Regions from separate parts of the Isachenkonia alkalipeptolytica genome, predicted to be linked through region 2. Evidence: riboswitches for the same ligand, from Rfam matches in the RefSeq annotation. Region 2 holds a riboswitch; the other holds the start of a gene.
The links. Region 2 has a riboswitch for FMN ahead of ribD (bifunctional diaminohydroxyphosphoribosylaminopyrimidine deaminase/5-amino-6-(5-phosphoribosylamino)uracil reductase RibD). Riboswitches for the same ligand answer to the same signal wherever they lie in the genome.
Positions count from the first base shown of each region.

Region 1: another riboswitch for FMN. It lies ahead of ISALK_RS12940 (ECF transporter S component); the one in region 2 lies ahead of ribD (bifunctional diaminohydroxyphosphoribosylaminopyrimidine deaminase/5-amino-6-(5-phosphoribosylamino)uracil reductase RibD).

Region 1 is NZ_SUMG01000023.1:7,346-10,737, forward strand. It holds gene ISALK_RS12935 (SOS response-associated peptidase) at 1-364, opposite strand, end outside; gene ISALK_RS12940 (ECF transporter S component) at 834-1,457, opposite strand; FMN riboswitch at 1,594-1,716, opposite strand; gene ISALK_RS12945 (amidohydrolase) at 1,870-3,027, opposite strand; gene ISALK_RS12950 (YczE/YyaS/YitT family protein) at 3,337-3,392, shown strand, end outside.
Region 2 is NZ_SUMG01000005.1:71,223-74,614, forward strand. It holds gene ribE (riboflavin synthase) at 1-532, opposite strand, end outside; gene ribD (bifunctional diaminohydroxyphosphoribosylaminopyrimidine deaminase/5-amino-6-(5-phosphoribosylamino)uracil reductase RibD) at 609-1,835, opposite strand; FMN riboswitch at 1,975-2,091, opposite strand; gene ISALK_RS05825 (regulatory protein RecX) at 2,148-2,813, opposite strand; gene sucD (succinate--CoA ligase subunit alpha) at 2,999-3,392, opposite strand, start outside.

The sequences.
Region 1 (3,392 bases), on a different contig from region 2:
CTAGATACAGGGGCTTGGCTTCCGCTCCCTGAAAGAGGTACTTTCGTTTTCGCCCCTTTTCGTCCAGATCCTTGCTGTCCCATTCGTAAAAGCCGCTGGCGGGAATAATGCAGCGCTGAGTTTTAAAGGATTTTTGAAACATGGGCTTTTCCGCAACGGACTCGGAACGGGCATTGATGATGGGCCGTTTGTTTCGAAAATTCGGAAACCCCCAATGGTATAAATCCGCCTGTCCTTTTCCCAGGATTACCGGCGCTTCGTTGGTGGGAAATATTTCCCCGACCTTCAGTCTTTCTTCCACATCTTTAATCACCGATAGGAGATCCTGAAAATCCCCGGGTTCAAAATGATAACGTCCACACATGGTACCCTCTCCTTTCCTATACAAGCGAACACCCGTTAGTGAACCGCCCCTGACTGCAGTCATCAGAATCCGCGGCGACTTTTTTCACTTGTTGAGATGCCCCCCGGTATTCCCCTGTTAGAAATATACATATCCCATCAAATTAAAGTTAAACAAATTTTTAACAATATATTTACATATTACTTTTTAACCCATAAGAAGGCAAGGATTTTTTTATTAAAATCCGCCGGGAAAGAACCGGGTTCGATGGAGACGGCCTGGATACGGTGAGATTTGTCACGTTGCCGCCGGTTTTATCACGCTGCCAAAAGGCCTGCACGCTACCGCCAGTTTATCACACTGCCATAAGGCCTGCCACGCTACCGCCGGGTTTGCCACGCCTAATTTGCTTCAAAAAGCAAAAAAGCCCAGGAGACCTGTTGCGATTTCCTAAGCTTTCGATATTTTTCCTATCTTACCTTTAACTTTCCTATTTGCTCTTTAATAAGGGAGCAATATTTTTGTATATCAGCATCGTTACAGCACCGATAATGATCCCTTTAAACAGGTTGAAAGGGGTAACACCGTATAGCACTAGGGTTGGTACATCCACGATCCTGGAGTTTACCGCAGTACCCATTTCTACGATGGCATCGATGGGCATAAAGTTGGCGTAGAAAGGAATTAAAATATAGATATTCGCAATCGCACCCACAATCGCCATGGATATGGCTCCTACCACAATACCGATCATTGCGTTCTTTCGGGTTTTATTCATGTGATAGATATAGGCTGCGGGAAACACTAAGGCTGATCCCACAAGGAAGTTTGCGAAACTTCCAACCCCTCCGGTACTGGAGTTGGTCATAAAGTGCAGAAATGCCTTGACCATTTGAATGATCACCCCTGCAACAGGACCTAGGGCAAATCCCCCGATCAGTGCCGGCACATCGCTTAAGTCAAGTTTTAAAAATGCAGGAAAGATCGGTATGGGAAAATCGATAATCATCAGCACATAAGCCATAACCGAAAGTATGGCCATTTTCACCATGCTGTTGGTTGAAGATAGGGTTGCCTTAAAGCCTAAGGTTTTTTGTCTTTCTGTGTTTTCCATTGTTGTATTCCTCCTTAAATTTTTTTAAAGAGGGATCTGAAGGAAGTGGTCGGTAATTAAAAAATCCGAAGAGAAAATCTCTTCGGAAATGGGTTCGACTTCTGCAATTAGGCGACTTTAAGCAGCCTAAAAGCATCTTCCTCTTCTCCCATCCAGACTCTACTGTCGGTATCGGAATTACACCGATTCCATCGATTGATCAATCGATTCGCGGACTGTCACCGCCGGTCGGGAATTTCACCCTGCCCCGAAGAATAAATCATTATTCAACTTTGTTACAATTTTATTATAACGAGAACCGTGGAGTTTTGCAAGGGTTTTTTGATAATTATTATTGCTTGAAAAAAACAACGGCTTCAAAAGCAGGATTTCCCCGCAAAAGAAGCCGTTTTGGAAGGTTCTTTATAGCCTTTTACCCTTCGTATACCACTTCACCGTCGATAATCGTTACGGCCACCTTCGCCTGAATATCCAAGGGATTTTTATCCCAAAGTACCAAGTCCGCGTCTTTTCCGGCTTTGATACTACCCAAACGGCTGTCCATGCCTAAAATTTCCGCGGGATAAATGGTGATGGATTTCAATGCTTCCAGCTCATCCATACCGGATTTTACCGCCAGGGCTGCAGCCATGGGAAGGCTTTCGATTGGAATTACGGGATGGTCCGTCATAATGGCAACCTTCACCCCTGCCCGGTTAAGAATCCCCGGGGTTTCAAAGGTTTTGTTTTTCAGCTCAAACTTGGTGTTGTGGCCAAAGCTCGGTCCAACCACCGCGGTGAGTTCTTCTTTTTTGATCACATCTGCAATCAGATGCCCTTCCGTGCAATGTTCCAATGTAATCTTCGTGTTAAATTCCTTAGCAATTCGAATCGCCGTTAAAATGTCGTCGGCTCGATGAGCATGGGCTTTTAAGGGCACCTTTCGCTCCAGAACCGGTAACAGGGCTTCCATTTTCATATCAAAGGCCGGCAGTTTTGTCTTGTCCAGTCCCGCCTCTTCCTTTTTCTCTCTGTAAGACTTCGCCTTCAGAAGGTTTTCCCGAAGAACCGCTGCCGTGGCCATTCGAGTCATGGGAGAGGTTTTCTTCTCCGCATATACCCGCTTTGGATTTTCTCCGAAGGCAATTTTCATGGCATTATACTCTTCTATGATCATATCATCGATGTAGTCTCCGTGGGTCTTAATCACCGCAAATTGTCCCCCAATGACATTGGCACTCCCGGGACCGGTAGCCGTGGAGGTAATCCCTCCCATTACCGCATCCTTAAAGGTTTTATCCATGGGATTGATCCCGTCAATGGCCCGTAGGTGGGGCGTCGAAGGATCTGTCATTTCATTCACATCGTTGCCCTCAAAACCGATGGCGTCTTCAAATAAACCTAAATGGGAGTGGGCGTCGATCATTCCCGGCATCAGTATTTTTCCTTCTCCGTCAATTACTTTTGCCCCATCCGGAGCATCCAGGTTCTCTCCCACTTCCTGTACTTTCCCATCCTTTACCAGAACGTCCCCTTTTTCGAGAACGTCGCCTTCCATGGTGAAGACCTTTGCATTTTGAATTAAAATCATAGGTTAATCTCTCCTTTTAGTTAGAATTATATAAATCTTTTGTCATCATATTAATTATTTTATATGATTCGGAGGATTATTACAAGAAGTATTTCGGATATCAAAATATCCGCAAAAATGTACCAGGGGGTCGGACCTTGTGGTACACTTTTTTTGTACCACAGGGTCCGACCCCCTGGTACACTTTTTGTCCTTATTTCCCTTCGGTTTTTTGGCAGCACCATGAAATATCTGTTATAATAGTAATGGAAATTTACGTTATTAGGATGCAATTATAAAAATTAATGAATAAAGAAAGGAAGAAATTCTATGATCAAGGCTGCAGAAAGCGATACAAAAAAAGAGTTTCCTATAAAAACCAAAAA
Region 2 (3,392 bases):
CCATGGCTCCCAGAGGCTTTCTCAATAAGGTGGTTTCCTCTCCGGTCAGAGGGATAATGGAAACTTCAAAACCTTTATGATCCACCGTCGCCACCGTAAGACTGGTGCCGTCAATGGCAATGGAGCCTTTGGGCACTATATACCGCAGCAGACTTTTATCACAGTCTATTCGAATCCATGTGGCATTTTTCTCTTTACGGTACTTAGAAATTTTCCCCATGCCGTCAATGTGTCCGGAGACCATATGGCCTCCAAAGCGGTCCCCGATGGCCATGGCTCGTTCTAAATTAACCGCATCTCCAATTTGCAAATCCCCTAAATTACTTTTCCTTAAGGTTTCGGGCATCACATCGGCTCGGAAGCGGTCCCGACTGAAATCCACCACGGTAAGACACACGCCGTTGGTATTGATGCTGTCTCCCAACTTCACGTCTCCCAGGACTTTGTTTGCTTTTACATTCAGCTGAAAAGCCTCTCCTCCTTTTTTTATGGAAAGCAAACTTCCCAGCTCTTCAATAATTCCTGTGAACATATTTTCACCGCCTTCAACTTTCGATTTTCACGGGCTTTAGTTTACATTCTCTGTGCCGTGTTCCTGATGATATTTTTCACCGGATGTCTCCCTGGATCATCAGGTCCTGACCAAAGTGTTTATACTGCAGGTTATTTAAGGTAATTACATCTTCCATCCGAAGAATTCCTCGGCCTCCGATCGGGGTTTTCGCGCTTTCCCCTCCGATGATCTTCGGAGCGATAAAGCTTATGATCCGGTGCACTAGGGCTTCTTCCACTAAACTGAAGTTCAAAGTGGCGCCCCCTTCCACAAGGACACTGTCAATTTTTTGTTCCCCCAGCTTATCAAAGAGATGCTTTAAGTCCACCCGTTCATTCTTGATGGGACTCATCAGCACCGTTGCCCCAAGGTCTTCCAGGGCCTTTTTCTTATCCTCTTCCATCAGCTCCGTGGAGGCAATGATGGTCTTCGCTTCAGAGTCCAGGTGTAAAATCTTTGCTGTAAGGGGAATGCGCCCCCGGGTGTCCACAACAATTCGATGGGGATCCTTGCCCTTTTGGTCTTGGAGCCGGGTAGTTAAGGAAGGGTCATCTTCAATAACGGTACCCACCCCCACCATGATCCCCGACATCTGATCCCGGAGGGTATGCACGTATGCCCGTGCCTTTTCTCCGGTAATCCACTGGGATTCTCCCGAGGATGTAGCAATCTTACCGTCAAGACTCATGGCGGTCTTTATTACGGTGTAGGGTTTTTGGGTTTGGATATATTCCAAGAAAATCCGGTTTTGTTCTTTCAATACCTCTTCAAGAACTCCTTCCCGAACTTCAATGCCCCGTTTTTTTAATTTTTCAATGCTTTTGCCTCCCACCAGGGGATTGGGATCCTTCAGGCCGATGACCACCCGGCGGATTCCCTCCTCGATCACCCGGTCCACGCAAGGGGGGGTATTGCCGTAATGAAAGCAGGGTTCTAAGGTTACATACAGGGTGGCGCCTTCAGCCTTTTCCTTTGTGGAGTTAAAAGCATTGACCTCGGCGTGGTGGTCCCCGTGTTTTTTATGATACCCCTTACCGATCACCTTCCCCTCTTTTACAATCAACGCGCCCACTAAGGGATTGGGACTGGTTCTTCCCCGGGCCTTTTCTGCCAGTTCCATGGCCTGTCTCATGTATTGTTGATCTCGTTGTTCTTGTTGTTCTTGTTGTTCTTGTTGATCTTGTTGATCCATTGATTGCATCACGTCCTCAAATAAAGATTTGTTTTCCTGTCTTTTACCTTTATACCCTTGATTCCCCATAATTCCTACAATCTTTTTCATTTTTTTGAATTCTTTTTATTCCCTCATTTTATTGCATAAAAAAACCTGAAGATTGGATCTCCAGGTACGTGGTTTTTACAGGAATTTCATTCCCAAACAATTGAAATCGGCCCTCCCTTGTAAAGGAGTTCCGTTCCATCCTCTTCTTCTTCCATCCAGACTTTACTGTCGGTTTTGGAGTTGCACCAAATCAACCACACTGTGGCTCGCGGACTTTACCGCCGGTCGGGAATCACACCCTGCCCTGAAGATTGTTATGAAATTTTCTTAAATATATCACTAGTTTTTCTCCCTGTCAATATTTTTTATCCCTTATTTCTTTAAGCCCTCCATCACCTGCTGAATCATCTCTCTGTCAAAGCCTTTTCTTACCAGGGTCTCATAGACCTTTCCATAGATCTGGTAATCATTTTTGTACTTCTTCTTTGCCTTTTCCCGGGCTTTTTCCCCTTCTATCAGAGCTTTTTCAAAATGTACGTTTTCCTGGGCCTTCATGATGTTTTGGACTTCCGGACTCCCGGAGAGATCATCGAGACAGGTTTTTATAATTTCAAAGGAGAACCCCCTGGAAGCCAGTCGCTGGGAAAGTTTGGATTTGATTTGGTTTAAGGGGAGTTTTTCTTTGCTCTTGAAAAACTTCATGCTTTGGGTAAGAGCGATCTCCCGTTCCAGCTCCGGAGGATAATATTCTCTTAACCCTTTTTCAATCAGAGCCTCCTCCACCCCTTTATCCTTCAGGTGGTTTTTAATAAAGCCCCGGCCTTTCCCGGCCCCCTCTCCCTTTTGACGAATGATCTCTTTGACGAAGGTCTCATCGTTCTGATACCCGTAGTACTGTAGCTTTTTTAGGGCTTTTTCAATCGATGCCTCATCAAACTCTTTTTTCATCAGGTAATCCCTGATTTCCTTTTCGCTGCGATTGCGGTAGGATAAATACCTTACCCCCAGTTCAAAGGCTTTGTTTTCCGGACTTTTCATCGTTTATCACCTGTTCTCTCTAGGAACTGCTGTATTCCCACTTTCCTGTATAAGACCTTTCCCTTTCTATTATAACAGATTTCCTTCCATCGTTACCATCCCTTCCTTTTTTCGACGGAAGCACCGGGGAAACTCGAGGGCTGTTCTATAAAAAAACCGCCCCTTACTCAGAGGCAGTTTTTACATTACTTTTGACTTTCCATAAGGCTCACCAAGGTCTTTCCCATGGTGGAGGGTGTATCCGCCACCGCAATCCCGGAAGCTTTCATCACGTTGATTTTTTCCTCGGCGGTGCCCTTTCCTCCGGAGATAATGGCCCCGGCATGTCCCATGCGCTTCCCGGAAGGGGCGGTGACCCCGCTGATAAAGCCGGCCACAGGCTTATTCATATGCGCCTTAATCCACCGGGCCGCCTCTTCCTCCTGGGTGCCTCCGATTTCTCCGATGAGGATTACCCCGTGGGTGTCGGGATCTTCATTGAATTTTTTCAAGACATCGATAAAGCTGGTGCCGTTGACCGGATCTCCTCCGATCCCCACCGCCGTGGACTGACCCAGCCCAAGTTCCGACAATTGATGC